One region of the Bacillus sp. z50 genome, then DNA from elsewhere that is predicted to be linked to it. Evidence: riboswitches for the same ligand, from Rfam matches in the RefSeq annotation. Region 1 holds a riboswitch; each other region holds the start of a gene.
What was found. A riboswitch is a leader RNA that binds a small molecule or an ion and turns the genes downstream of it on or off. The one in region 1 is predicted to bind cobalamin.
Positions count from the first base shown of each region.

Region 1 (7,721 bases):
ACCGCCAATAAAATGTATAAGTACTCACCAAAACAAACGCTGGATATCACGCAAAAACTGTATCAAAAGGGAATTGTCTCTTATCCGCGGAGTGATTCAAACTACGTGACTAAAGGAGAGGCGGAAACATTCCCGGAGATCCTATCGAAACTTGCTCAGTTCGAGGAATATAAATCATTCATACCCGTTCCAAACGAATCCATTATCAATAACTCTAGGTTTGTTAATGAAAAGAAAGTATCGGATCACTATGCGATTATTCCTACTGAACAGGTGACGAATCCAGCCAAGCTTTCAGGAGAAGAAAGGAATATCTATGATTTAATTGTGCGTCGTTTGATTGCTGCTCACTATGAATCAGCCATATTTGACTATACAACCCTCATAACATTAGTTGATGGAAGAGCAGAGTTCATTTCAAAAGGAAAGCAGCAAATACGAGAAGGCTGGCGACAAATTATTTTCCAGCAAGAAAAGGATGAAGATACCATCCTTCCGAATGTCCAAAAAGATGATGAAGGTAAAGTGAAAAGCGTTAAAGTAAAAGAAGGAAAAACGCAACCGCCTAAACGATATACCGAGGGACAATTAATTACGTTAATGAAAACGGCCGGTAAGCATCTTGATAATGAAGAACTCGAAAAAGTGCTAATGAAATCAGAAGGACTGGGAACGGAGGCAACAAGAGCGGGAATTATTACGATGCTGAAGGATAGAAAATATATAGATGTTAAAAAGAATCAAGTATTTGCGACTGATAAAGCGAAAGTGTTGATCAGAGCGATAGGCGACGAGATATTGGCTTCACCTGAAATGACAGCTAAATGGGAGCAGCGCTTGGCCGAAATCGGGCAAGGGAAAGCATCAGCTGCTCAATTTATGGAGCAGACAAAGAAATTAACGGGGAAGATTATTGAGGATGCTGTAAAAGGCTTTGAAACCTGGGATTTTACAGGATTAAAGGTTGAAACGATTGAACGTACCTCTTCTAAGTTTACAACAGGGAAAAAGGTAGGCGCCTGTCCGCTGTGTAAAGGGGATATAGTCGATAAGGGTGAATTTTATGGATGTGCGAATTATAAGCAAAACCAGTGTAAATTTACATTTTCGAAAAAAATCCTTGGAAAAAAGATTTCCCAAACCAATATGCAGAAATTATTAAAAGATGGGAAAACCAATGTCATAAAAGGGTTTAAAAAAGGAGAAAAATCATTTGACGCGGCGATTGAATGGAAGGACGGTAAAATTAATTTCCTGTTTTCAAATGAAATTGCTCCAAAAACTTAAAAATTTTTGTGCATTCAGGTATAATGGTCGAAGAAGTTTCCATTTGCGCTGGTAAATGGAGTACATATTATATTAAGGGAGTTTTTGTAAATGAGTAAAGTATTGATTTTTGGACATAAAAATCCAGATACTGACACAATTTGTTCAGCAATCGCTTATGCTGAATTAAAAAAAGAGTTGGGTGTTGAAGCAGAACCGATTCGACTTGGTGCGATTAATGGTGAAACACAATATGCACTTGATACATTTAAAGTGGCAGCTCCCCGTTTGGTTGAGAAGGTTGCGGAAGAAACACAGGAAGTTATTCTTGTAGACCACAATGAAAGACAGCAAAGTGCGGATGATATCGATCAGGTTCGAGTATTAGAGGTTATTGATCACCACCGTATTGCAAATTTCGAAACAGCTGATCCATTGTATTACCGTGCTGAGCCGGTTGGATGTACAGCAACCATTTTAAATAAGCTATACAAAGAAAACGGAATTCAAATCAAAAAAGAAGTAGCTGGCTTAATGTTATCCGCTATTATTTCTGATTCTTTATTATTTAAATCTCCAACTTGCACGGAGCAAGATGTTGCTGCTGCAAAAGAATTGGCTGAAATAGCTGGTGTTAATGCAGAAGAATACGGATTGGAAATGTTAAAAGCTGGAGCAGATTTAAGCAAGAAAACTATTGCAGAATTAATTTCTTTGGATGCTAAAGAGTTCTCCATGGGCACATCAAAAGTGGAAATTGCACAAGTGAATGCAGTTGATACAAACGATGTAATGGCGAAGCAAGCTGAACTCGAAGCAGCTATGCAGGCAGCTATTAATGAAAAGGGTCTGGATTTATTTCTATTAGTTGTAACAGATATCCTAACAAATGATTCTGTTGCCCTTGCTATTGGTGATAAAGCTGCAGCTGTTGAAAAAGCTTTCCATGTAACATTGGTAAATAATACAGCTGTTCTAAAAGGGGTTGTTTCCCGTAAGAAACAGGTAGTTCCAGCATTAACAGAAGCATTATCGTAAATTTTACTTGCAAAATTTCTGGCATGATGTTATATTAATATATGCGATGAGCTGAATTGTGTAAGTCGAGCACATACCTTATGGTACACACTATGTGGAGTGTGGTGACTCGCCTCAATTTTTTCGAACAAGGCACCTGTTTTTAACAGGTGCCTTTTTATATATTCATATCCAGAGTGTCGATTGGACATATCAATAATGGTACACAAATAGCGAGCTTTAAAATACATAATGCAGGCAGATCAATCAAAAAATAGTAAAGATAATAATCAGGTTTTCCGAATAGGGAATCGTTGAGAAGGCATTTAACCAAACTAATACATAAGCTCAAGTTAAGAACGATTTACATATGTTAATTAGTATGCAAGGAGGAAATAAAATGAATAAGAAAACAGTAGATGATTACTTACAGGAAGGGATACATGGCGTTAAAGAAATAAAGCCTGCTGAACGGAAAGTATTTCTTGGGAGCTTACGTGAACGTGTGGTTGTCGCATTAACACAGGCTCAGGTTTTTCAAAAACAAATCCCACATGGATTTATTGACCTATTGAAAAAAAATAAGGGCGCTAAGCTTTATTTAAATGGCCACATTAATTATTCCCATCTATCGAAATTCGTTAAAGCAGCAGATGAACATGGGATTCAATTTAAAATCGTGACCAATAAAGACTATAATTCACCTAATGGTTTGGTATTGGCCTATGATCATGCAATTAATAACGATAACATTACATTAGAAGAACCGGCACAGGAAGAAACTAATACTGAGGAGACAGAAAAAAAGACAGGTTTTTTTGAATCACTTAAGCAACTCTTTACAAAAAAATCATAAACAAAATGTCATAACTGTGCACCCCTTAATACGAGAAACAATACGGTGTCTGGATGCATGTTTCGGTTAGGTGAGTATGTGCCATCGACTATTCTAGTTTTAGTTTGTATGGTATAGTTATCAAATTAGAGATAATTTAGGTTTATGATTTGAGGGGCACAAAGAATGAATTCAACACAAGAGTATATTGAAGAATGGCAGGAAGCACTTGAAGAAGAGATTCAGTATTTAAAAAAATATGGAAGTACCCGCTATCACCTGATGAATGGCAATAAGATTATGTCAGGTGATTCTTTTACGTACTATTTTGAGTCATCCAGTATTTTGCGTATACCTGTTGGAACGATTGCTAAGCTGGAATGGGGCGGGAGTCGGTTTGATGCCAGAATCCTATCCTCTGAGGGCAATAGTTTGCTTCTGTCTCTTGAACAATCAATAGGTGAATTGATTGAAGAGGCTACGATTTATCATGACCCATGGGAACTTTTAGATCAGCTGATTGAAAGACTGGATGATATCAGGAAAAGTAAGCGGAAAAGAAGTCGGGTTAAACGGATCATGGAGCCTTCCATGCCTGATAAACGAACGGACAAAACAAGTAAAAGCGCGGTACGCGAATTATATGCCAGATCAAAATATAACCCGGTCACATATGTTTGGGGACCGCCTGGTACAGGAAAAACGTATACTTTAGCACGAACGGCAGCCAATAAATATTTTAAAAAGAAACGTATATTAGTTCTCTCTCACAGTAATCAGGCTGTGGATGTCCTGCTTGCCGAAATTACGGCATTTGTTAAACGAGCGGATCGTTTTCATGAAGGAGATATTTTACGTTACGGCTCTCAAACTGGTGAGGGTCTTCTGATGCATGGGGATATATTGCCGGCTAAATTATTGGAAAGTCATGATGGACATTTAGTGAAGGAAAGGGATTCGATTAATGAAGAAAAGAAACTGCTAAAAAAAGATCTGTCTCTGTCTTTTAGCGTACGTGACTCGGAGCAGCTTCTTGACCTTGAAAAAAAACTGGGCAGAATCTTAGAGAAAATAAGGCAAAAAGAAATTCATTTAGTCAAAAATGCCTTCATTGTTGGGACTACCTTGGCGAAAGCAGCAATGGACCCGAGTATTTTTGAACAAGAGTATGATCTAGTTATCATTGATGAAGCCAGTATGGCCTTTATCCCGCAAATTGCCTTTGCCGGCGCACTTGCCAAGCGTTGTATTATTTGTGGGGATTTTAAGCAATTACCTCCTATTGCGGTTTCGAGGGGAGAGCTTGTAGACCGCTGGCTGAAGGAGGACATCTTCCATCGTGCCGGTGTTGCTGATATTGCACGTGGGGGAAAACTTCATACTCATTTGTTTTTATTAAAGGAACAGAGGAGAATGCATCCGGATATCTCCGCTTTTACGAACCAATATGTTTATAATTCACTGGTTGGCGATCATCCAAGTGTTCATATAAATAAAAAAGATATCGTTTCAAAGACACCTTTTGTAGATCGTGCTTCCGTACTGTTAAATACGAGCTTCACAGGGGAACACTGCTTTACGGGCACTTCCTCTGGTTCTAGAATGAATTTGATGAATCTATTGTTATCCTTTCAGGTTATTCATGAAGCCTACAGCAATGGGAGTAAATCAATCGGTTATGCAACCCCTTATCGTGCGCAGGCACAATTGATGGAAACATTAATTAAAGATCTATATGAGGAAGAGAACGGCCTGCATGATATATTGGCTGCCACTGTCCATCGTTTCCAGGGAAGTGAACGGGAAGTAATGGTATTTGATAGTGTAGATAGTTATCCGCAAAATCGGGCAGGGATGCTTTTAACGGGCAGGGAAAGTGAACGGCTGTTAAATGTTGCAATTACCAGAACAAAAGGGAAACTGATTCATGTCAGCGATGTGGAGTTTATAGAATCAAAAGTTTCGCATACAAAAACTCTTCATCAGCTCGTTCAATATCAAATGAAACGGAATCAAATGGTCAATATGGATCAAATAGGCAAATGGATTGCCAACCATCATCCAAAATTACAATGGATTTATGCAAGAAATTTGGAAGGGTTCTATCAGGATTTAAAAAAAGCCCAATCTTCCATTATCCTTTCCTTGCCAAATTCCAGTGTGTTATCATCGGATTTTGTTCAAAGAGTGAAGACGAGGAACTCAAGAACAAGACTGATGATGTATTCTCCAGATTCCCATTCCTATTTGGATCCGGATATCCATCTTCAGAATGGGCCAAGCTTCACATTTGTCATCTTTGACCAAAAAGTATTGTGGTTGGGGGTTCCTCTTGAAGCCAATAAACGTGTTCATCCGCCATACATTGGAATTCGATTGGAATCCGAAGCATTTATCAATCAATTTCTCCAGCAATTGCCTAAATAAATTGTCGGAATTTTAGTTGCTATTTTCACATATAAGATTTATAATTCTATATGTTGTTATTGTTTTTAAATTAAAATACTATATATTGATTTTAACGTGTTTAAGGTGTCGTATTACGACTTAATAGGGAATCCGGTTAAAATCCGGAACTGTACCCGCAACTGTAAATGCTGATGAAATAAGTAAACCACTGTAGAGAAATCTATGGGAAGGACTTAGAGTAAAGCGAAGCATGAGTCAGGAGACCTGCCTTTTTCACTGGTTTGCCTTTATCGGGAGCAATGAGGGTGGAACGGATGAAATAGCAATATTGAACAGTTCAATCTTGTTATTATTTCTTTTCCCATTGCTTATTTTTAGGCAATGGGATTTTTTGCGTGGAGGGAACAGACGTTTTTAATCGATTTATCGGCAAACAATAAGGGGGAAATTAGTATGGCAGTATCTTACGAATCAAACTATGCAAGTCTGGAAGTCATAAATTTAAAAAGCATAGAAACATACATAAAGGAATGTGTTAGTTCCTATACATCTATTTATTCAGCAGAGGAATACTTAGAAAAAATCAAGACAGCACTTGAGTATAAGTCTGACTATAGCAAGAAAGAGTTGGTGAATTTACTGGTACTAAGCGCCGTAGAGCGTATCTCTGCTGATGAGCCTGATTGGACATTTGTGGCGGCAACTATTTATTTAGACCAGTTATATGATAAAGCTTCAAAAAGCCGGGGATATGATTTAACACACAAATATGGGAGCTTTCATCAGCTTGTTGAACTATTGACTGATATGGGGATTTATAATCCAGCATTGTTAAATGAATATACGGAAGACGAAATCAATGAACTCGAAGCAGTCATCGATTCATCAAAAGATCAGTTGTTTACGTATATTGGCATTCGGACGCTGGCAGATCGCTATTTAGCCAAATCTCATCATGGAAGCTTATATGAACTTCCTCAGGAACGGTTTATGATTATTGCCATGACATTAATGATGAATGAGCCTAAAGAACAGCGAATCAAATTAATAAGAGAAGCATATTGGGCCTTATCCAATCTATATATGACGGTGGCAACTCCTACGCTTGCTAATGCTGGGAAAAGCTATGGCCAATTATCCAGTTGTTTTATCGATACTGTTGATGATAGTTTGCAAGGTATCTATGATTCAAACACCGATATTGCCAATCTATCTAAAAATGGCGGAGGAATAGGTGTTTATTTAGGGAAAATTAGAGCGCGAGGCAGTGATATTAAAGGATTTAAGGGTGTTTCCTCAGGAGTTATACCATGGATGAAGCAATTAAATAATACCGCCGTCAGTGTGGACCAACTGGGCCAAAGACAGGGTGCCATTGCAGTTTATCTGGATGTTTGGCATAAGGATATATTTGCCTTCCTCGAAGCGCGTTTAAATAATGGGGATGAACGTTTTCGAACGCATGATTTATTTACTGGTGTTTGCATTCCGGATTTATTTATGGAAATGGTCAAGGAGCGGGGTACCTGGTATTTATTTGATCCGCATGAAGTAAGAAAAGTAATGGGATATTCTCTTGAAGATTATTTTGATGAAGAAGCAGGGGATGGCCAATTCAGACAAAAATATACTGAATGTATCAATCATCCGCAGCTTTCCAAAAAAGAAATACCTGCCATTGAAGTGTTTAAGGCGATCATGATTTCTCAGCTTGAAACAGGAACACCTTATATGTTTTATCGGGATACGGTCAACCGCTCTAATGCTAATCGCCATAAAGGAATGATATATTGCAGTAATTTATGTACGGAAATTATGCAAAATCAAAGTGCTACCAAAGTTATTGAACAAAGAACCGAGGATGGGAAAATTATTATTGAAAAAACACCGGGTGACTTTGTTGTATGTAATCTTTCGTCTATCTCCCTTGCCAAAGCTGTAAAGGAAGATGTCCTTGGACGCTTAATTAAGATACAGGTGAGAATGCTTGATAATGTCATTGATTTAAATAATATCCCGGTCATTCAGGCAAATATAACGAATAAAAATTATCGTGCTATAGGACTTGGGACATTTGGCTGGCATCATTTATTAGCGCTTGAGGGCATTGCCTGGGAATCAGAGAAAGCCGTTGAATACTGTGACCGATTATACGAAAAAATCGCTTATTTAACGATTAAATCAAGTGTGGATT
Region 1 is NZ_JBZFQL010000001.1:251,808-259,528, reverse strand. Features, by position in the region: gene AC4G3N_RS01140 (DNA topoisomerase III) at 1-1,287, shown strand, start outside; gene AC4G3N_RS01135 (manganese-dependent inorganic pyrophosphatase) at 1,378-2,304, shown strand; gene AC4G3N_RS01130 (YueI family protein) at 2,684-3,139, shown strand; gene AC4G3N_RS01125 (DEAD/DEAH box helicase) at 3,305-5,545, shown strand; cobalamin riboswitch at 5,632-5,813, shown strand; gene AC4G3N_RS01120 (ribonucleoside-diphosphate reductase subunit alpha) at 5,981-7,721, shown strand, end outside.

Region 2 (7,721 bases), on a different contig from region 1:
GTGATCCCCTTATATTCACCTGCTACTTTAACCAAAAAACCATTCTTTTGTGAATTTTTTTCGGCTGTTCTCCAAACCATCTCTACCAAATTTGCAGGTTTCATAAAACACCTCCCTTAGGCCTACACGTCGTAGGGTCACGAAGACGTTGCCACACGATGTGGCGTTTTTAGTCTTTGGTCCACCTTACATGGTCTCCGTTTTTAGCGAGATCTAGCTTCGGCTCCTAGCTCCTCGAGTCATAAGTGTAGCCACTGCTGGAGGGAGAACACCTCCCTACGTGACTCCTCTTATGCTTGTCGGAGCTGAACAGTCGCCTCAGCCTTTCTTATAAATATTCCTTTACGTTATATTGTTTCAGTATTCCTTCTAGTTTGATTGCTTTTCCGATGTCGCCTTTGATTTTTAGTTTGCCGGACATGAAGGCTACGGTTCCGTTTAGTTTGCCGAGAAGGAATTGGCGGAAGTTTTCGACAGACATGGTGAGTGTACAATCCGCTGGTGTTTCTTCTCCTTCGACTACCTCTGCCTGACCATCGTGTATATTAAGCTGATAGATTCCTTCTTCGGAACCGGTGATTGTGAATTGATAGCGTGTCGTAATTCCTTGAATTGGCTGAGGATCGTTTTTAAGTGCTTCCTCAATTTTTTCAAAAGACTCTCTTAATGTATAATCTTCAATTGCTTTTCCCATTTTAAAATTCCTCCCTTTATTATTAAAGGATATTTTTTTATTTTTCAGTTTTATTTAGATGCAGCATTTTTGTCCTGTCGTTTCACCACCTCCTGAACGTATTTATAAAATCATTACACACGAATACCATATGGTTCATACAGATGACGCGCAATAATTAATTGCTGAATTTGATTAGTCCCTTCAAAAATGTCATAAATTTTTGCGTCACGATATAATTTCTCGACTAGATGTCCCTCAAGACCATATGGACCGAGTATTTCCTGACAGGCTGAAGTAACCTCCAAAGCAATCTTTCCACTATAGGCCTTACACATGGCTGCTTCTTTTGCATTCGGTTTTCCCAAATCTGCTTTCCAGGCAGCTTCCCAGGTTAACAGACGAGCTCCCTGAATTTTTTGCTGCATCTCTGAGAAGAGTCTCAGGGCTTGATGATAATGATTGCCGTGCTGAGGATATTCTCTTTTTACAAAATCCAATGTATATTCATAGGACGCTCTTGCAATTCCGGTAGCCATAGCTGCGATTATGGGCCTTGTGTTATCGAATGTTTTCATAGCAACCCTGAAGCCACCTGATCCATTCGCTTTATTGACATAGGCCTCTTCTCCACCTAAAAGGTTTCCATCCGGAACAAAGCAATCCTCAAACACAAGTTCTGCTGTTTCAGAAGCACGAAGACCCATTTTTTCCGCCAATCTCGAGCATGAGAAGCCGGGTGTACCTTTTTCTATAACAAATGCCCGGTGACCAGCCCTACCTAAATTGCGGTCTACCGTAGCAAATACAACAACCCAGGAAGCTCTTTTGCCATTTGTAATAAATATCTTCTGCCCGTTTATCACATAACCGCCGTCCACTTTAACAGCTGTCGTCTGTAAACCGGATACATCAGAACCTGCCTCTGGTTCAGTCAAAGCATATGCTCCCCACTTCGGTTTCTCATCTCTGGAGAAAATGGATAAAAAACGTTCCTTTTGTTCCGGTGTGCCGCTATGCTGAACAGGCGGACCTCCAAGCCCTGGCCCGGGTAGCGTCAAGGCAATCGCGCAATCTCCCCAGCCTAATTCCTCAGAGGCAATGACTCCCAATCGATTTCCTTGGCGCTCCTTCGCTTTTTTAAAATCTTTTTTCTTTTTATCATCATTGGACTCTCCAAAAGAAGACATGCTTAAAGAAATTCCGAGTTGATTTACTTTATCCAGCCAATCATCCGGTACTTTCTTTAATTGATCGGCAATCATGGATACCGGTCGCATTTCATTTTCAGCAAACCAATGGACCACTTCCTTAACTTGACTTTGATGTGGCGTCAACTCGTATGTGATCATTACTCATCCCCCTCTCCTTACCATACATGATCCAGTTTCCTGCCCTGATTTCTAAATCGCCCTCTTGTTCAAACCAACCGACTTGTGCCTGAGCGTCCCTCATCCACTTCTCAACAGGATGGTCCTGAACATATCCATGCCCACCAAGGAGCTGTACAGCTGAATCTGTTACATATCGAAGCGATTGATGGGCTTTTTTAAGTGCCTGGATACTGTGGAAAACAGCATCAGTTTCACCTTCATCAATTTGTTTTGCCGCATATAAAACAAGATGCCTTGCTGCACCCGTCTGGATAGCCATTTGTGCAAGGTTAAAAGAAACACCCTGGAATTTTGCGATTTCTACCCCAAACGCTTTTCTCTGGGAGGTATATTCAACTGTGTAATCAAGGGCAGCTGCCATAACACCAATTTCTTTTGCAGCCTCTAACGTACGTACACGGCTCAATGATTGATCCATCCAAGTTTCAGCTTCGGCACCACTAGCCAAAATATTGTTTTTGGAAACGCTTACTTCTTTAAGCTGAATTCTCGAAAAGCCGGCACTCAATAGCCCCAAGCGATAATCACCGTCAAGCACTCTCCAAGAATGATTATTGTCTTGATCTATCCAGAACAACACCGCTTCACCATTAGTAGCAGTTCCTGCAATTAATAGATATTCAGCCTTTCTGGCATTTTTCAGCGGACTCGTTTCTCCATCAATGATGTATCCATTGTCTATTTTTTTAATTTGGAGTTTATGTTGATTGGGATAAACAAAGGCGACTGTTGGGCAAATTCCCGTTTCACACTGAGTTTGATAAAAAGAAAATGCGTTATGATCCTCTTTTAGTCGAATAAACGATGCTCCCTCCCCGGCTCCTGGAAGCCCCTGAATAGTATCAAGGTCACCATAAGCAAGCGCCTCAACAATCTGTACCTGGGAAACGAGCGGCAATTCCAGGCCACCGTATGATTCAGGCAGTTCCAAATTTAATAATCCAAGGTCACTCAACTTTCTGACCACGTCCTCACTTACACCCTGATTTTTTTCCGTTTGCCTGGCATAGGGACGGATCTTTTGAATTGCAAAATCCTTTGCTACATCAACAAATGCCTTTTCTTCCTCACTTGGTAAAAAAGAAACCAACTTTCTCCCTCCTTCATATCAATAGTTTATTAATTTGAGAGACTGCTAAATGAGCGCATGACCAATCGGTTTAATAATCTAGCAAGATATTCTACATCTGTCTTTTGGTGATTTGGTTCCCGGAATTTTTGAATGACGACCTCATTGATTGCTCCAACCATTGCCTGAGAGATGATCCTAACTTCCTGTTCATTCACATTCTCCGGAAACTCCTGGTAAGCAAAAAAAAAGATAAGATCTGCGAAACTTTTAAGTGCTTCTCGTCTGACCAGTTCTACTTCGAAAGAAACTCCGACTGATTCGAGTAAAATAAAATTGGCAACAGCCTTATTGGAAAAGCAAATTTCCAAATAGCGAAGAATTCCGGCATATGCTTTATAACCAATGCGTGGTTCCCGTAAAGCTGCAAGCTTAATCTCTTCTGCAACTTCTCCAATCAAACTTTCACAAAGTGCAACAATCAAAGTCTCTTTATTGCCGAATTGTTGGTAGAACGTTGTTTTCGAGACATGTGCATACTCAACTATGTCCAGAACTGATGTATTCTTGTAACCTCTTGTAGTGAATAATTGCAGGGCTGCATATAGCATTTTATCTCTTGCTTCGGTCGGCAGGTCATTTACATATAACATTCTTATCATTCCAATCCCATGTGTGAGTACGAATACGTATTGGTATCATCATACCTACACAAAAGGGAAATTTCAACAAAATTGTTAGAAAATTTAATTTATTTTCTTCAACAAAAAAAGAGCCTCCCAAAGTAAAATGGGCGGCTCTTAAATGAAAATGTTTATTTAAATATTTCAGGATAGATTTTTTCAGCTATCAATTGCAAGCCTTCTGTTAAACGTGGTCCCGGTCTTGACACTGTGTCATTATCTACATCATAAACCTGCTTATTTTGAACGGCAGGTACCTCGGACCAAGCTTTTCTTCCATATACCTTTTCTTCTGGATTTTCAATATAATAGCCATATGTAGTAAGAATAACATCAGGATTGCGATCAATGACTTGTTCTTCATTCATTGTTACCCAACCCTCTTGATCAGCGGCAATATTCTCTGCCTGAATGATATCAAGCATTTCGTCTATATAGGTTCCGTTAGCCGCTGTATATAAATCCGGTGAGGAAGATACTTCAATCCAAACCTTCTTCTTATCTTTTATAGCACTTGCTTTCTCTTTAATTTCTGCTACTTCTTTTTTCATATCCGAAATAATTTCATCAGCTTTGTCTGATGTTCCGGTTGCTTTAGCAATCAATTCAATTGTTCCATATGCACCATCAAACGAATTGGCGTCAGGTACGATAATAACATCAATACCAGCTGTCTGGAATTGTTTAATGGTATCCTTAGCATTATTAAAATGACTGGCAGAAAGCAATAAAAGATCCGGATTTAATTCCAACACTTTTTCAATATTGATTTCTAACCCGCCGACCTTAGGTTTGTCAGCAGCTTCTGTAGGAAAATTACAATAATCTGATACACCAATGATTTTCTCTCCAAGACCTAGTGCATAGGCCGTTTCAGTATTGCTTGGCAGCAAGGATACGATCGTGTCCGGCTTTTCCTCAATCTTGATGCTTTCTCCGGATCCATCCCTTACCTCAACAGGAAAGGCTGTGGACGTTGATTCAGAAACCTCTTTCTTCTGGTTTGAGTCATCTTCAGTTGACGAACACCCAAACATTAACATAGATAGCGTAAGCATTAGCATAAATAAAAATAAATAGTTTTGCTTTTTTAGCATAGTTATTCCCCTTTCCAACATAATAAAAAAGCCTTAGCTCGAAAAAAGCTAAGGCGAAAATCCACATTAAAATAACAGGATTGGACGCCTACTTTTCCCTCCGAAAAATAGTACATACAAAAGAAAGAGCAGGTCTCCTGGCTGACGCATCAATTTACTCTGATTTACCTTCCCATGCTCTAAACAAAGAGCCGGTGGTTTACAAATCATTTCATCCGCGTATACAGTAGCGGGGGCTGCACCGGATTTGCACCGGTTTCCCTATTATCCTAATAAATAAGGCACTCTTACACTATTCAATATTTATATTTTTTATATAATCAGCTATCTTCATTCTTCTTCATATTCAACATCAGTATGTTCCCTGCAAAATTGTAAAACCATCGATAATTCATCTTCCTCAAGCTCAAAATCCAAAATACTTTGTGTTTCACTTTCTATAAACTCATATTTTGAAATTTGGTCCTGATTTTCATCCATTACATATATAACACGCAACAGAAGACCCTTATCGGTATATAGTTCATCTTCCTCGGGAACGGAAATCTCCAGTACATATTCGAACCTTTCTCCAGAAAGGATACCAAACGGGTCTTCCAGTTTCTCAACTGTATAACTTTGTATCTCGATCATCTTTATCAACCTTTCTAAAATGCTTATGTCTATTATACATGTTCAATCTCTTTATTAAACATTTTACCCAATTATTCAACTCCGTTTAGGAATATTTTTTAACAAGAATCAAAAACTATATTAAAATCACTTAATCCATAGGAGTTTATTATGCGTACTCTATCTGTTCTCACATTGCTCATTATCCAGCTTCTTATTCCATCTGAAACATTTGCAAAGACAGCCTACCTCAGTTTTGATGATGGTCCCTCAAACATCACACAGGAAATCCTCGATATCCTCAAAGTTCAGGATGTTAAGGCAACCTTTTTTGTAACGGGAACAGCCAGCCCGGGACATATGTATTTATATAAAGATATCGTAAAAAATGGACACGCTCTTGGACTGCATTCCTATTCTCATAATTATTCCAAAATCTATCGATCCAAGGATACTTTTTTTAAAGACATTACTCAACTGGAAGAATTTTTGGAAAGGGAAGTAGGCGTAAGCCCGAAAATCCTACGATTCCCCGGCGGCTCCAATAACTATGTCGCAAAACAATATGCCGGGACTGATTTAATGGATCAATTAAAGACTGAGGTAATAAAAAGAGGATATAAATATTATGATTGGAACTGCGATGCTAACGATGGATTAAATCCTCCAATTCCAGAAAAAAAATTACTTAAATTAATTATGCAAGGGGTAGGTGAAAAAGAAAATCTCTATATCCTCCTGCATGATTTTAACGGCAATACAACAATCGTGGATGGGCTTCCGGAAATCATTCGCCGTCTGAAACATAAGGGATACACCTTTAAAATAATGGATGAGTCCACACCAACTTTTGAATTTTAAAAATGATAAATACTCCTATCAGTTCAAATCGCAAATGCTGTCCATTATTCTGTAACGCTTCTTTTCTAACCTGAAATAAGGTTTACATTATAAAACAAACGCCCTTTCAGGTAGGGGCGTTTTGTTTTTTATTATTCGACTACAAGGTAATTGCCATGTTCCATATTGATTACGTATTCTGGCTTTGGGGGCTTACCTCCGTGCTCCTTGATTTTCGCTTTATGGCCAGCGATATGCTCAGGGCTCTTTTCCCATGCTTTCCATGCTTCCTCTGATTCCCAGCGGATAATCATGACAACTTCTTCTTCCCCACGCGTTGTTTTTTTCACTAATAACTCCCGACTTATAAAGCCTTCACGCTGCTCAATTAACGACGGACCTTGATCTGGCTTCTTTTTGAAGCGTTCCAATATCTTGTCTGAATTTCCCTCTGTCACTATCCACTTACGGATTTGAACAAACATACATAATCGCCCCTTATTAAAGGAGCATGCCCCACTTGAGACATGCTCCTTGTTATGAAGATTATTTTAATTCATTTAAGATTTCATCTAATTTTTCTGCTTCAGTCGTTACACCGTTACTTGAGAAGTACCAGTTAACACCGTCTAAGTAGACAATTTTGCCTTCTTTGTAAGCACTGGTTTTTTTGATAATATCATTTTCAATATCTTTTTTAATTGTTTCTACATCAGAAGCAGTACGGTCGATAATTAACAATACTTCTGGATCAACAGAAAGGATTGACTCATAAGAGAAATCAGAACCGTGGGAAGATGCTTCGATATCAGTTGTTGCTGGCTTGAAGCCAAAGTCATTATATACATATGCGAAACGTGAATCTTCACCATTGTCGAAACCGGAGATTTTCTTGTCATTGTACATCGCTACCAATGCATTTTCATAACCAGCAGCTTTTTCTTTTACTGCATCAACTTTTTCTTGTAATGAAGCTTTCAATTCTTTGCCTTTTTCTTCTTTATCAAAGATTTGAGCTGCTAAATCAACTGTTTCATATACAGCCTCTATGTAATTATCATTGTCAGAACCAATGAAAATAACGTTAGGTGTGATTTCTTTTAATTGTTCATAAAATGGTGTTTGACGACCAGAGATGAAAATAACATCCGGCTCAGCAGCTGCTACTGCTTCAAAATCGATTTGCTTTAGTGTACCAACATCGGCAACACCCTCAGCAACATATTTTTCTTTTAAATGCGCTGGCATATTTCCTTTACCGCCACCAGCAGCTACGCCTACGATTCCTTCAACACCTAATGCATCAAGTGTATCTAAAAAGCCATAATCCAGAGCAATAATGCGTTCTGGCAT
Region 2 is NZ_JBZFQL010000003.1:615,095-622,815, reverse strand. Features, by position in the region: gene AC4G3N_RS12370 (AMP-dependent synthetase/ligase) at 1-104, opposite strand, end outside; gene AC4G3N_RS12365 (SCP2 sterol-binding domain-containing protein) at 329-694, opposite strand; gene AC4G3N_RS12360 (acyl-CoA dehydrogenase family protein) at 808-2,025, opposite strand; gene AC4G3N_RS12355 (acyl-CoA dehydrogenase family protein) at 1,985-3,157, opposite strand; gene AC4G3N_RS12350 (TetR/AcrR family transcriptional regulator) at 3,187-3,798, opposite strand; gene AC4G3N_RS12345 (ABC transporter substrate-binding protein) at 3,951-4,916, opposite strand; cobalamin riboswitch at 5,027-5,220, opposite strand; gene AC4G3N_RS12340 (DUF6509 family protein) at 5,247-5,549, opposite strand; gene AC4G3N_RS12335 (polysaccharide deacetylase family protein) at 5,700-6,389, shown strand; gene AC4G3N_RS12330 (antibiotic biosynthesis monooxygenase family protein) at 6,521-6,853, opposite strand; gene AC4G3N_RS12325 (siderophore ABC transporter substrate-binding protein) at 6,915-7,721, opposite strand, start outside.
Region 2: it holds a riboswitch for cobalamin, as region 1 does, so the genes downstream of both, AC4G3N_RS12345 (ABC transporter substrate-binding protein) here and AC4G3N_RS01120 (ribonucleoside-diphosphate reductase subunit alpha) in region 1, are expected to answer to the same signal.

Region 3 (7,721 bases), on a different contig from region 1:
ACATTTTGCAGTGCCGCTGGATCCGGCGATTTTGCCGGCAATCGTGCTGAAGATTTGCAAAAACAATTTGCCGATATAAAAGCAAAAATGCATCAAAAATGGAAGGACGGCAAGTATATGGCCTATTTCCAGGCTTATACAAATACCCATGCACCAGTCGAGGTGTTACGAGAAAAATTTGAAACTGTCATGAACGAGGAAGGTGTAGTCGGATTATCCATTGCCACTCGTCCAGACTGTCTGCCTGATGATGTTGTAGAATATTTAGCTGAATTAAATGAACGTACCTACCTGTGGGTTGAGCTTGGCCTGCAAACTGTTCATGAGAAAACAGCTAATATCATAAACCGTGCACATGATTATCCAACCTATGTAGAGGGAGTAAACAAACTTCGGAAACACGGTATACGCATTTGCAGCCATATTATTAATGGACTGCCGCTTGAAACTCCAGAAATGATGATGGAGACAGCTAAAGAAGTTGCTAAACTGGATGTACAGGGAATTAAAATTCACCTATTGCATCTCTTAAAGGGCACTCCAATGGTAAAACAATACGAAAAAGGAATGCTGGAATTCCTTTCATTAGATGAATATGTCAATCTCGTCTGTGATCAGTTGGAGATCCTTCCGCCTGAAATGATTGTCCATCGTATTACAGGTGACGGTCCGATTGATTTGATGGTTGGACCAATGTGGAGCGTTAATAAATGGGAAGTATTAAATGCTATCGATGCTGAATTGAAGCGTCGCAATAGCTATCAAGGTAAATTTTATGTACCAAGTAAGGATGCTGTCATAAATGAAGCTTGATCGTATCCTCCCCTTCGCAAGACTATTGCTTGAAAAAGCAGTTAAACCTGGTGATATAGCCATTGATTGTACGATGGGAAATGGGCATGACACCGTATTTTTAGCAAATTTAACTGGTCCGGATGGACATGTATACAGCTTCGACATTCAGGAATCTGCCTTGCAAAAAACGGAAGAGAGACTGATGACAAATGAGCTTCAGAAGCGGGTGACACTGATTCATGCAGGTCATGAGCGTTTACAGGAATTTGTCCCAACTGGTAAACCTGTTACAGGTGCCATCTTTAATTTAGGCTATTTACCTGGTGGCGATAAAGAAATTATTACAACCGCTCCTACTACGATTCAGGCTGTAACGTCATTACTTGAAATTATGGAGCCTGAAGGTATCATAGTTCTTGTCATCTATCACGGTCATCCCGGCGGAGACATTGAACGTGACGAATTAATCAAATTCGTTACAGAGCTTCCACAGGATAAGGCCCATGTGCTGGAATACCGATTTATGAATCAAAAAAACAATCCACCATTTATTATCGCTATCGAAAAACGTTAAAAAAGTGTGAGCTTATGGAAGCTCACACTTTTTATATAATCATTTATAGTTCTCAGGGGTAAAAAAGATTTGCGGTGTTCCCGTAATAGGATGAGGGCGACTTACCAAATCTACCTCGTATACAGATGAAAGCAATGTTTCATCATAAAGTAAATCTATTCCACCCTCCGCCACCTTCCTTCCATCCTTAAGCAAAGCACATCTATCTGCATATAAAGCTGCCATGTTTAAATCATGGAGGATGGCGACAATCGTCAGCCCATTTTGAAGCTGGAGCCTCTTTAATAAATTTAACAATTCGATTGTATGCTTTACATCCAGATGATTTGTAGGTTCATCGAGAAACAGGAGCTTTGGCTGCTGGGCCAAAGCCTTTGCTAAAAGGACACGTTGCTTTTCCCCTCCGCTTAATGACGAAAAGTATGTATACTTAAATTTCAGCGTGTTTGTCTGAGCAAGACACTCATCAACAATTGCGTAATCCTCACTACGGTAATGATTAAAAAATCCCTTCTCCTGATAAGGATACCTGCCTAATAGTACGATTTCTTCCACCGTAAAATCTATACCCACCATATGTTCCTGACTTAACACGGCAGCAATTTTAGCCAATTCTCCGGTTTTATAGGATGAGGTCCTTTTCCCATTAATGATTGAAGTCCCTTCTTTATATTCCATTTTTCCCAATATACTTTTAATCAATGTCGTCTTACCGCTTCCATTTGGACCAAGAAGAGCAAAAAATTCTCCGCTCTCAACCTTAATAGAAAAGTCCTGAAGCACTTGCTTATTTTTATGATAGCCTGCACTGAGGCTCTCTACGGTTAACATGTCAAATTCCTTCTTTTTATGCGTTCTTTAATCAGTAAGATTGTAAATACAGGTGCACCGATTAAGGCAGTAATGACACCGATTGGTAATTCCTGCGGGTTGATAATCGTACGTGCAATCAAGTCAGCCAATACGAGATATCCACCTCCAATAATCATGGATAATGGCAGTAAGTGGCGATGATCAGCACCAGCAAGAAGGCGAACAAGATGTGGAATAACCAGTCCAACAAAGCCAATAGCTCCTGATACGGCAACTGCTGCACCCGTTAATAGTCCAGCCCCGATAATAATGATTATTTTCTTTCGTTTCACATCGATACCATTATATTGAGCGGATTGATCTCCAAGAGCCATCCCATTTAGTTCACGATAATGATATAAAATTATGGAAGCTCCTATAATAAAAAAGGGAATCAATATACTGACGTGTCCCCAATTTTTCATAGCCACACTGCCCATCAGCCAGTTTAATACCTCCCTCATTTGATCTCCTGAGGATAGCGCAATGATAAGTGAGACCACAGCGCCAATGAATGAATTCATAATTATACCGGCTAAAATAATGGTCTCATTTGCATAGGTAACACTAGCTGCCTTTGTAATACCAAATACAATAAACAAGGTTATAAAACTAAACACGATTGCAACAAGCGGCAATGTGAACTGACCAAAAAGAGCAAATTCGATATTAAAGAATAGAACAATCACTGCCCCAACCGATGCACCGGAAGAAATTCCAATAGTATATGGATCAGCGAGTGGATTTTGCAAAAGCCCCTGAAAGGCAGCACCGGCAAGTGCCAGTGAGGCACCCACAAATAAAGCGATTAATACCCGGGGTAATCGTATATTCCAAATAATCATTTCTATATTTTTTGGACCGGTATAGAAGGATTCCTGGCCGGTCACGTTCTTCAAGAGAATCCCAAGAATATCTTTAAATGACATGTCCACGCTGCCTATAAACAGGCCGAGCAACGCAGCGAGCAGCAAAAACAGGATACTCCCAAAATAAATACCGGTTGTTCTATTTTTATTATTCATAACTTATACTTCAATTCCTCTTTACTCCTGGCGGCGAACCTCGGATTATTCATGCACTTTAAAACAAGATTATAAGCTACAACACATAAAAAATCCTTAGCTCAGGATGGTATTGAGCTAAGGATTCACTTTTTCACGCCTGTGAATACAATAAGCCTACTTTTCCCTCCGAAAAATAAGTACTAAAACTCTAAAAGCAGGTTTCCTGGCTTTTACTAAATCAGACTTGTGATTTAGTAAGTACAGTAGCGGGGGCTGCAACGGATTTGAACCGTTTTCCCTTTTACCCTCGTGTACCGAGGCACTTTTAAAGTGATTTATTAGATTTTATTCTTATTCTAATAGATTAATTGACTAATGGCAAATCCACTATTATTTCAACAGTTCTTTGGCAATTAATCTGAAGGAGTTTTCTTTAGCCTCGTATGAATGGGTGATTGTCACAAGCATAATTTCATCTGTAAAGAAGCGTTCACTCAGCTCTCTAATTTTTTCTCCAATCATTTTAGGAGAACCGATAATCATCTTGCTTCTGTTGTAATCAATCCGAGCTTTCTCAAACTGCGATAATGACATTTCATGAATTTCTTTTGGGTGAGGTGTTCCCTCTCTTATAATTCCCTGTGAAAGAAACAGCATCGATAAATCCAATGAACCAGCCAGATATTCTGCCTCTTCGTCCGATTCCGCACAAACTGTAAATACAGTAACCATACCTGATGGATTCTGTACTAACTCTGTAGGTCGAAATGTTTCATGGTAATGCTTCATATTTTCTTCAGCATATTCACTGTTAATAAACAAAGCAAAATTATAGGGTATACCCTTATGAGCTGCAAGAGCTGCGCTAGATGAACTAGATCCAAGCATCCACAATTCCGGCGGAGATGTAATGGTAGGTGTCGCCGATAACCCATATAGAGGATGCAATTCCGGTATTTGATCATAGAGATACCAGGATAACTCATCTACCTGGTCAGGAAAACGATGCAGTTCCTGTACTCTCCCCTCCTGCAACGCTCGCGTTGCTCTTGGCATCCCTCCAGGAGCCCTGCCGATTCCCAAATCTATTCTTCCTGGAGCTAAACCAGATAATACTCTGAAGTTTTCAGCTACTTTATAAGCACTGTAGTGAGGCAGCATAACACCGCCTGTTCCAACTCTTATTTTATCTGTTTGAGCAGCAATCCATGTTGCCAATATCTCAGGCGAAGATCCTGCCAAGCCTTGACTATCATGATGCTCGCTGACCCAAAATCTTGAGTATCCCCACTCCTCAGCCAATTTTGCCAGTTTGACCGTATTAGCAAGTGCCTGCTCTGAAGGCTCTCCAACAGAGCGCGGTGACTGGTCTAGAATACTTAATTTCACCATTCTGCTCCATCCCCTTAGTATTGAATGCTAGACTCGCCTATTCTTTTTCATTCTCTTAAACGCATGATACAGCTTACTATTCCAATAAAAGAAATACGCTGAACGGCCACCCAGGCTTAACATTTTTTTAGTATATTGCTTAACCGACAACTGGTCTTTCACCTTGGAATCGGCTAGATAAATACCCAATAATCCCTGGTTAATCATGCTGTGGAACTTGCTGTCCGGTATTTTTGTGACATCTAAATTCGCTTTTTCAACAAAATAACAAAGTCTATCAATCAGTTGCTCTTCCGTTTCGTAATAAAAACAGAAATTTAAATCGTCGCCTTGGCGATCCTCCTCCTGATCAATAAAATAGTCCAACATAATATGCAATCCTTGCACATAAGGAAAATAAGATTCATATATGTCTTTCCCCAAATGTTCAGTAAAATTATCACGCACTGCATATGAAACTAAACAAAAGATGCCCAGAGTAGATCCTGCACAAGCACTGAATTCATACCATGACAAACCTTCTGGAAGCTGCTGTTTATTTTCATTGAACCAGGTTTCTAATCTATGTACCCGTTCTTCCCACGTAACATGCTTATGTATTTGTAAATCACAATAAAAGGTGCAAAGCTTTTTCAAAAAAGGCTCGATATGTTGATAATGCACCATATTTGAAAGAACAGATTGACAGGTTTTTACTAACTCGACTAAATACCCGCCATCTTCCTGCTCCTCTCTGAGTTCATAATAATTTCTCGTCAGGGCCTCCGGATTAAGAGCATCCTTCATAGATTGATGCAATAGCGTAAAATCATTAGGATCAAGTGAGGTACTGCGGTCACATAGATTATCAAGATAATCACTGATTGTTTGATACGCAACAATAAATCGAATGACATCATCTTTTTTTTCACCTGCTGCGAGAGCTAATATAGAACCACCCTCGCAATGAAAAGTTTTGTGGGCAATACTGGATAAGGCCTGTGTACGCAGCTCTTCATTAGGGATTTTTTCTGCCTTTGCCTGCCAACTCGCGAGTTCCCGATGAACAACTGGAAATACATTTCTGTATACATTCTTTACTAAGCTGATATCACTAGTGGGTAATTTCATTTGTGTCCCATCTCCTAACCCCTTAAACGATATACCCTATATTGCGCAATCTCGCTTCAATAAAGCTCTTTGCATATAGAAATACATCTTCTCTCTCTGGCTCATTAAATATTTCATGATACAGCTTAGGCCATTCTTTATAATGCTTTTCGGATGCCGGAAAGTAGTTAAACCATTCTCTAACCATAGCCTTGTCCACTATTTTGTCGTCCCCTGCCTGCATAACAAGAACAGGAATATCCGGGAAATCCTCATCAAAATCAAAGGCATCCTTCATAGCTGAAATTAATTCACGATACCATCTGACTGATACACTTGTGATGTAGAGTGAATCGTTCAAATCAAATTCAATAACTTCTGGATTTCTCGTTGCCATTTCAACCGTTAATCCTGAAGGTTTTTTATATGTAGGATAAACAAGATTTAAAACCTTTGACATGGATTCAAGTAATTTTGGAGGATGAATTAATGTTCCAAAGCATGGTGAAGATAGGATAATACCCGCTAAATTATATTCTTTAAGTTGAAGCATGTTAATGATGATGAGTCCTCCCATGCTATGACCCAGCATGAATACAGGCAAACCAAATGTATAAGCCTCGTTCACCCATGAATCAACCTCATCAATATAATCCTCAAATGAATCAATATGCCCTCGATTTGCACGTGAAGTCATTCCCTGACCTGGCAAATCTCCAATAATTACGTGATACCCTTCTGATAGCCATCTTTCAATTAACCATTTATATCTGCCTGAATGCTCCATGGCGCCGTGAACAATCACGATTACACCATAGGCTTTCCCCTCAGCTTCCCACTTTTTCATAGATGAACTCCTCCTGTATGATGTTTAGCTTTATTTTATTTACACTGTACCGCTTTATATGTACACTTTTATTAACTATCTATTTTACAGTAGAAAACGGAGGTTTTGTAATGAAATTATATCAATATATAGATAAAATTCCTTCCATCGATCAAACTGCTTATTTAGCGGATCATGTAGTTATCAGTGGTGATGTCACAATCGGTGAAAATTCAAGTGTTTGGTTTAACACAGTCATTAGAGGTGATGTCGCTCCTGTGATTATCGGTAAAAATGTTAATATTCAAGATAACTCAGTCCTCCATCAAAGTCCCAACAACCCATTAGTCCTGGAAGATAATGTAACGATAGGCCATCAAGTCATTCTCCATAGTTGCCATGTGAAGAAAAATGCTTTGATTGGGATGGGCTCCATTATTCTTGACGGAGCTGAAATAGGAGAAGGTGCCTTCATCGGTGCAGGCAGTTTAGTATCTCAAGGTAAAAAAATCCCACCAAACACACTCGCTTTCGGCAGACCTGCTAAAGTAATTCGTGAATTAACAGATGATGATCGTAAAGACATGGAAAGAATAAATAAGGAATACGCAGAAAAAGCACGCTATTATTCAAGTATACAACCTTTAAAAGAGAATAACTAATTATCATTCCTCATTAGGGTATACTCTTTATTGTATACCCATTCCCTTTATTATTTAGCTATAAATGATACACCTTTTTAAAATCAATTTCAGGAGTAGGATTATGAATACTTTCATTTTGATTTTCATGTTATTTAGTATCATTTCAATCATTTTGGTCCTATGGCGTCAATATCAGCCACTATCTATTTTGATTGTTATCTCTTTGATAGGCACTTTCCTGTATACAGGCTGGAAGGTCTATAACTCAAATTACTCCTTTGCTCATCAAATTAATAATATGATTGATAAGTCAGTAAGCTTAACAACTTCTATTACCAAAGATAATCGACCTGCAAAACCTCCTGCCAAAGATAAAGTACTTCTTGATGTGCCGATCGTTAAACAGCAGCCCGAGCTCCCAAGAGGGTGTGAAGTAACCAGCCTGGCTATGCTTCTTCAATATTCCGGATTGGATGCTGATAAATTAAAACTTGCCCAGCAAATAAAAAAAAATCCAGCTAAAATAAAAAAAATAAATGGTG
Region 3 is NZ_JBZFQL010000006.1:218,606-226,326, forward strand. Features, by position in the region: gene mnmL (tRNA modification radical SAM protein MnmL/YtqA) at 1-813, shown strand, start outside; gene mnmM (tRNA 5-(aminomethyl)-2-thiouridylate-methyltransferase MnmM) at 803-1,369, shown strand; gene AC4G3N_RS16520 (ABC transporter ATP-binding protein) at 1,409-2,200, opposite strand; gene AC4G3N_RS16525 (FecCD family ABC transporter permease) at 2,194-3,246, opposite strand; cobalamin riboswitch at 3,425-3,570, opposite strand; gene AC4G3N_RS16530 (LLM class flavin-dependent oxidoreductase) at 3,619-4,620, opposite strand; gene AC4G3N_RS16535 (tetraprenyl-beta-curcumene synthase family protein) at 4,648-5,730, opposite strand; gene AC4G3N_RS16540 (alpha/beta hydrolase) at 5,753-6,556, opposite strand; gene AC4G3N_RS16545 (gamma carbonic anhydrase) at 6,667-7,197, shown strand; gene AC4G3N_RS16550 (C39 family peptidase) at 7,301-7,721, shown strand, end outside.
Region 3: it holds a riboswitch for cobalamin, as region 1 does, so the genes downstream of both, AC4G3N_RS16525 (FecCD family ABC transporter permease) here and AC4G3N_RS01120 (ribonucleoside-diphosphate reductase subunit alpha) in region 1, are expected to answer to the same signal.

Region 4 (7,721 bases), on a different contig from region 1:
AATTAAAGGAGAGCCTTCTACAGAGGCTGTAATTTGTGCACTTATCCATGTTAGTAATGGTGTCGTCACCGCCGCTAATCCAACTCCTGAAACCCCGCCAATAAAAATAGCTGTAATTGGAATTGCCATAATATCCAATTTCGTTTTACCAACCATCCTCTTGCCTATATATGTAGCGATGAGTGCAGCCAATACAGCCGATATGGGTTGTCCAGTAACGATTGTAAAAGCACCTTCTGCTGTTTTTTGTATAGCTGCTCCACCAACTGTGGCACATGCCATTGCACTAAATTGTACTAATGAGTTACCTCCAAGCTGATAGGCAATCCCTGCACCAAGAGCAGGCGCTAGCAAAACCTTTGCCGCTCCTCCAATAGTAAGGAACATTTGCCAATCAAAATAACCCCCAATTGATTCAAATAATAGACCGATTCCCAATGTTACTAAAACGGCATTTGCGATTCCCGTTGACGCCTTATACATTCGATTAACTATATATTCTTTTCTCTTCATCCCCATCGCCCCTTAGTAGTTAATTAAATATTCTGAAAAATAAAGGTATTATGTTTTCTTTTTCTTATCTATGCATCCTTCCTTTATTGGAGATATTAGTATTTAGATATATTAACACACCTAAAATAAAAATAGCAAAATATTTTGAAAATTTTATCTAAATTAATAATTTGTACTTCAAAATAATTCCATAACGTTTTTATCTACTGAATTTTCATATTCATATTATATTTTTAACTTGCAGCCACAGTTGGTTTCCGGCATTTTCCTTTTTTTATTCTCCACTTTCCACAGCCAATAATTCTATTTTTAAATATAATCTAATATACACATTTTGATTTACGAATACTTATTAATTATTTTAGTCGTAAAGTAACATAAAAACGGACAAATACACAAAACTTGTCCTACCTCATAACCAGTGCGAAGTATCTATGAATGATTTTGATCTGCGTCTAACCTTTCTGGTCCAAAAAAAGGATTTCCGCACTTTTACGGAAATCCTCGCTCTTCTTTATAATGATAATGTTAACTTGATTGTCCCATCATTCATCTCATACGATTTAATTTTTCCAACGGGTATCTTTTTCACGATATCCCAAGAATTAAAATCCATTTTAACCGTCTGATTTGTAGAATCTGAAAATGGCGGACTGTTAAAAATTTTAATTTCATCTTTATTCATATCAGTAGGCTTCAAACTCTCAATTTCAAAAATAATCATTCTTTTTTCCATATGAATAGGTTTCAGACTTATCATATATGAAACATTTTTATCTGTTGTACCGCGAATATTCAAGTGGCCTGTTGTTATTTCTACTTTTATATCTTTTTGGCCAGACTGTCTTTTTATTAGTTGTTCTAACATTACTGGCTTAATAGGAACGGTCACTCCATTTTTACTTATTTCGTTAAATTTCTGTTTAAATTTATCCAGCACGGTGGCAACACTCCTAAAGTATTTAGTTTCCGGTTTAATTAAACTCAAATTTTACTTCTGCTTGTTTCTTTTTAATATAACTTAATCGTAACATGGCTAGAATTACATTCCCTACTAATGTGTCCTCTTTTCATCCATAAAAAAGCACGATTCTTTCTTTGGTTATGAAAGAATCGTGCTTTTCTTTTTATCAAATCATACATTCTCTCTTCATTAAAAATGGATAACAAGATCTATCTAACTCTATTATTTTAGATGTAGGCTTAAACATTCATTTCTTTTTCACAGCATATGATTTACTGACAAAAGGAATTTCCTGTATGCCGTTCACCTGATTTACATAAACAGCCATCACAAAACAAACATTTGCGAGCAATCCTAGGAAATCAAATAAGATGTCTAGCACTTCTCGCTCTTCACTAACTTTATGCAGGGCACGATAGGATTTCTTGGCCTCACTGCGTACGACATGAAGTGCGCATGCAGCGTTGCTTCCTTGCGGTAATACGAATTGTTTTACCTTTTCCCCTGTTTTCTCAACATAAAAATCATATCTATCACTCAACCACTGTAAATCTGCTTCAGTTATCGCCAATTTTCCGCGCACAGAACCGTTCACATGATAGCATAGCGCTTGAACCTTACGAAGGTCATCAATGACTGCTTGCTCTTTCTCAGTCAATAACGGGAAAACAGCTCCAAGCCTTGTGGTTAAACTATCAGTGCGAATCTCATAATCAACTAAACAGCTTTTTTCTCTCATGAATGGATAACTGGAGTAGCGCCAGTCTTTTTTCAAGGTTCATTCCTCCTTATTTAAAACTTAGGTTTTAGTATGAAATAATGGTAACTCCGCGACGCCTTCACATAGAAGGCCATCGCACATGAATTCTTCATGCCTCCCCTTTTATATCTATGGCATAAGGAATCATCTGCCTTTTTCCAAAATAGGAATCATTGTATGTATACGTATGAGTTTTAAAAATACGCATCAAGTTAAGATCCGTAATGACTTGTTCGGGTTCCCCTGCTGCAACGAGTTCTCCATTTCCCATAAGTATGAGTCGATCACAATAGCGAGTGGCTAAATTAATATCATGGATGGCCGCGAAGACAGCCTTTCCCTCTTTTACAAGCTCCCGGATGACCTCGGCAATTTGGACCTGATGATAAATATCCAGATCTGAAGTTGGCTCATCCAACAAAATAACCTCAGAATTCTGAGTGATGGCTTTAGCTAAGAAAACAAGCTGACGTTCTCCTCCTGAAAGGGATGTGATATAACGGTCTCTTAAATGATAAATTCCTGTTTGTTTCATCGCTTTCTCTGCCAATTGATTATCATCTTTTTGTGAGAATTGCCATTTCTTCCGATGCGGATGCCTTCCCATAAGTACTACCTGACTCACTGTAAATTCATAGTCAAGGACCGTGCTTTGTGGCATATAGGTGATTGCTTTGGCCACTTCAAGAGTAGTCATCTCAGAGAGAGCATGATTCTTAAAGGCTATTGACCCTGCAGGTGGCTTTAGCAATCCTGCCATTAAGCGCAGTAAAGTAGATTTTCCGGTACCGTTCGGACCAATCAAGCAGGTAAATTGGTTAGTTTCCAAAGAGATATCCATTGCTTTTAAAATCACCTGTTTGCCACGGCTAAAGCTGAGTTTCTCCGCATTCAAAATAGCTGTCATCTCAGATTTCCCCCTTCTTTTTATTTTTTAAAATTAAATAAAGGAAAAACGGAGCGCCAAAAAAAGCTGTAATAATACCGATTTGAATCTCAGCAGGCCTAATGGCCAAACGGGATATTAAGTCAGCAAGAATCAAGAAACTCGCTCCCCCTAAGACACTAGCCAGTAGTAAATTTCGATGCGAGGGCCCAATGATCATACGGATCATATGAGGGACAATCAGACCAACAAAACCGATGGCTCCCGTTAATGAGACACTCATTCCAGTTACTAATGAAGCAGTAATTAACAATAGATTACGGGTGCGCTGAACGGAAATCCCCATATTCTGGGCCTGCTCTTCACCCAGCAGAAAGATATCTAAGTCGTTGGCATGGTACAAAAAGACACAAATCGAAAATAAAACAGGAACAGTTAATATTTGTACATGACTCCAATCACGCCCGTTTAAGTTCCCCATCATCCATTGGACAATCTGCTGCATCACTCCTGCATTCGAAAAAGAGATTAGCAGAGAGGTACAGGCTGATAAAAAAGAACTAATCGCAATACCCGTCAGCAGCAATGTCAGTACTGAGGTCCTTCCTTGATTGGTCGCAATCATATAAATTGCAAACAAAGTCAATGCAGCCAGGATAAAGCCCATTAATGGGACGAAAAGAGAATGGATCGCGGCCAAACCAAAATAGATGGCCAGTACACCTCCGAATGCTCCACCTGATGAAACACCAATTATGCCGGGGTCAGCCATCGGGTTGCGAAACACACTTTGCATCACGACTCCCGATATTGCCAAGGCTGCCCCGACTAATCCAGCCACAACAACCCGCCCCAGGCGAATCTGCACAAGGATTGTTTCATACATTGGGTTATAGTCAAACTCTATAAATGGAAGCAGTGAGAGTAATACTTTCACAGTTTCCGTAAATGGAACGATGACCCCGCCATACATGGTTGCTAAAAGTAACGATACGAGCAAGGAACAAATCAGGATTCCAAAAATAAGAACCTGTTTAGACTGTTTACAAACCATATTATTCTCCATATAAAACTTGATAAATATCTTCTGCTCCCTCAATCACAAAATGGGAAGCCGTTGTTAAATTTGCGCTATCTATCACATGCACTTCATTATTCTTAAAGGCTTTAAGATTTTTAAGTGCCGGATCCTTTTGCCATTCCTCGACGAATGTTGCTTTTGAACCGTCATACTGCCAATCGCTTGTAATAATCACATCTGGATTTATCTCAACTAATTTTTCCTTTGAAAGATTTGGATAATCAGGATACTCTTCACCGGTAATGCCCGCTTCTGTAATGGCATTTATCCCGCCTGCTAAGGTGATGATTTCTCCTATTGTAGTATTCTCAGTAACTGAAGAATTTTGCTGTGTCCAGTAAACCACTCGTTTTTTATCTGTTTGTGCTTTTGCTTTCGTTTGTAAATCTGACATCCTCTTTTTGACATCAGCTATGATTTCTTCTGCTTTATCTTCCTCGCCAACAATGGTACCAACCTCCATTAGACCATCCAATACACCTGATATAGAGGAATCATCTTTAAGTTGGTAGGTGGTGATGTCTGCAGCATCAATTTGTTTAAGAACCTCAGGATCTACATAGGAAGGAATCAGCACTAAATCAGGCTGAAGTGACAGCACCAATTCAGATGTGACTGATTCAATTTTTGTATCAATTCCATCTGTTAGATCTGCTACATTCGAAATCCCTGAGTCTGTAGACATTTTCGTTACCGCGGCAATCCGCTCCTCATCAACCAAAGGCAATAAATATTCATCAATAGCCAATGTGGTCGAAACAATCCTTGAAGGTTTTTCTTTAAGGGTCACCTCTTCCCCACGACCGTCTGTTAAGGTTTTCGGATACTCACTTGTTTCCTGGTTTGTTTCTTTTTCCTGGTTGTTTACTGTCTCATCATTTCCGCATGCAAACAATGCAAAAACGGATAAGAACACCAAAAGTGATAAGCTTGCAATCTTTTTCATCTCACTATTCTCCCTTTTTCAAAATTTATTTATATTTAGCGAATTTACGCTGAAATATTAAACATAAAAAAGCCTGTCTTCCCGATTAAGGAAAACAGGCTTGATTCATGCACAGACAAAAAAACGCTGTCAAAATCAGCGCAAAGACACAATCATCTCTACGTTCGCCATCCCTTTTCCCACCGAAAAGTAAGCAATACACATTCATAAGCAGGTTTCCTGACTCTGAGCTTCACTTTACTCTCACACCTTCCCTCTTTTAAAGGTGGTCACGTGATTTCATCAGCTCTTACAGTAGCGGGGGCTGTTCCAGATTTACACTGGATTCCCTTTTACCTCACAAAAGTGAGCACTTATGATTGTTTTAAATTTTCGTACTATTAATATATCATGTTGAAAATGTAAACGGAAGATATTTTTGATATATAGGAATTCACATAAATTTAAACAAGTGAAATGACTGTTCTAATTGACCAACTGAATTACACGCATCTTCTAGTCGATCTATCACTTTTATCACCATCCAATATATGGATTCCCTTTCTGTCCAACCCATATATCGGATTGCTCTAACAACGCTCCTATTTTAAGAAGCCAATCTTCCCTTCCCTTTGGAGCCATCAATTGCACTCCAAGGGGTAAGCCAGAATCTGTCATATGAACAGGCAAGCTAATCGCAGGCTGTCCGATGATGTTCGCCAACTGTGTAAAAGGCGTATACGTTAAACTTGGTTTAAACATTTCATAGACCATTGCTAACTGTTCAGAGGGTTTTAGTTCATTTACTTTCAATAACTGCAAGCTCTGTTCATCCGTATGCGTCAATTCGCCCACCTTTGGAGCTGAGAAAGCTGTTGCCGGCGTCAAATACAAATCATAATCCTCATTGAACCTGGCCATTTGTGCAGCTGCCGTATCCCATTCAGCTAAACTGCGTGTAAATTGAACAGCTGATACATTCTGCCCGGCAGTTCTGAGTACCCATGTGACTATCTCTATATCATTAACGGTAATCGGCCGTCCAATGGCTTCCTCAATGGACAGTATATCTGCTGCCATTTCTCCGCTATTCATAATATAGTAATTTTCCATAAGGCGGATTCCATCTACCCCATTATCACATTCTTCAACGGTGAACCCTGCCTGTTCCAGCCATTTGACTGTCTTATGTACCGCTTCTACAGCTTCTTCACTAACGGGTGTTCCCACCGGAGACTTTGTGGAAAAAGCAATTTTAAACCTTTCTTTCAATGGATTCGAAAGCTCCTTCAAATAGCTCCCATTATATAAAGGTACCTGAAAGGCAGTATCCGGCTGAATGATTTGCAAGGCATCCAGCATAGCTGCACTATCACGAACCGTTTTGGTTAAGGCAAAATCTACCGCAGCTCCATGCCATTGGCGGCCCACACCTGGACCAACGGGTGTCCTTCCCCTTGTTGGCTTCAAGCCTACTAATCCAGTGAATGATGCCGGTATACGAATAGAGCCGCCGCCATCACTGGCACCGCTAATTGGGACCATACCTGAAGTTATACTGGCTGATGCTCCGCCGCTTGATCCACCCGATGAATGCTGCAGGTTCCATGGATTACGTGTCGCTCCATATACAGCTGGCTCAGTAATATTTTTCAGACCAAACTCCGGAGAACTCGTCTGTCCAATAATGACAAATCCTGCCTCACGAATTTTTTTCACAAAATTAGAATCCCGTTTAGCAATCCGATTTACATGTAATTTTGAACCCGCTGTAATCGGTTCGCCTTTAATAGATTGTGATAAGTCTTTTAATAAGATAGGTACTCCTGCAAAAGGTCCGTATATAGATTCAGACTTTCCAGTTTCCATCATTGCCTTTTCGAATCTAGTTCGAACAACTGCATTTGTTTTAGGATTTAGTTCATTTATTTGTTCAAATGCGTCCTCTATTAATTCTATTGCGGATACTTGTTTTTCCTTTACAAGCTTCGCTAACCCAAGTCCATCATATTGGGTATAACATTTAAGATTCATTGCTCCGACACTCCTACTTTTTGGCTACAAATCCTGTTTAGTGTTCTGTTTTAATGCTTTTTTCGTATATAGAATAATACTTATCATTTCAACATTAAATTTTATAGGTATCAATCAATTCATACAAGCGTTCCAGTCCATCTTCTTCCTCAAAATTGTTCATTTTATCGATAATCATCTGTTTGTTTTTAAATATAGTTTCTACCTTATCAGCTAACGTGTTTAACGAAAGCTCATCCTCTTCAATAACATAGGCAAAACCCTGCTTTTTAAATGATTCAGCATTCATGATTTGATCGCCTCTGCTGGCTTTCCTTGATAACGGGATTAAGACCATTGGAATTTTTAAACTTAAAAATTCAAAAATAGAATTTGAACCGGCCCTTGAAACAGCCACAGCTGTCATAGCCAATATATCTGCCAAGCCTTGGTTAATATATTCAAACTGAGCATATCCATCACGATGTAGGGTGGAATCTACCTTTCCTTTTCCGCATAAATGAATGACATTAAAGGTTTTGAGCAATCGATCCAAGTCCTTACGCACAGCCTTATTCA
Region 4 is NZ_JBZFQL010000002.1:135,179-142,899, forward strand. Features, by position in the region: gene AC4G3N_RS06485 (PTS sugar transporter subunit IIC) at 1-519, opposite strand, end outside; gene AC4G3N_RS06490 (hypothetical protein) at 1,028-1,453, opposite strand; gene AC4G3N_RS06495 (hypothetical protein) at 1,725-2,252, opposite strand; gene AC4G3N_RS06500 (ABC transporter ATP-binding protein) at 2,347-3,144, opposite strand; gene AC4G3N_RS06505 (FecCD family ABC transporter permease) at 3,146-4,177, opposite strand; gene AC4G3N_RS06510 (ABC transporter substrate-binding protein) at 4,179-5,150, opposite strand; cobalamin riboswitch at 5,343-5,522, opposite strand; gene AC4G3N_RS06515 (amidase) at 5,667-7,163, opposite strand; gene murG (undecaprenyldiphospho-muramoylpentapeptide beta-N-acetylglucosaminyltransferase) at 7,258-7,721, opposite strand, start outside.
Region 4: it holds a riboswitch for cobalamin, as region 1 does, so the genes downstream of both, AC4G3N_RS06510 (ABC transporter substrate-binding protein) here and AC4G3N_RS01120 (ribonucleoside-diphosphate reductase subunit alpha) in region 1, are expected to answer to the same signal.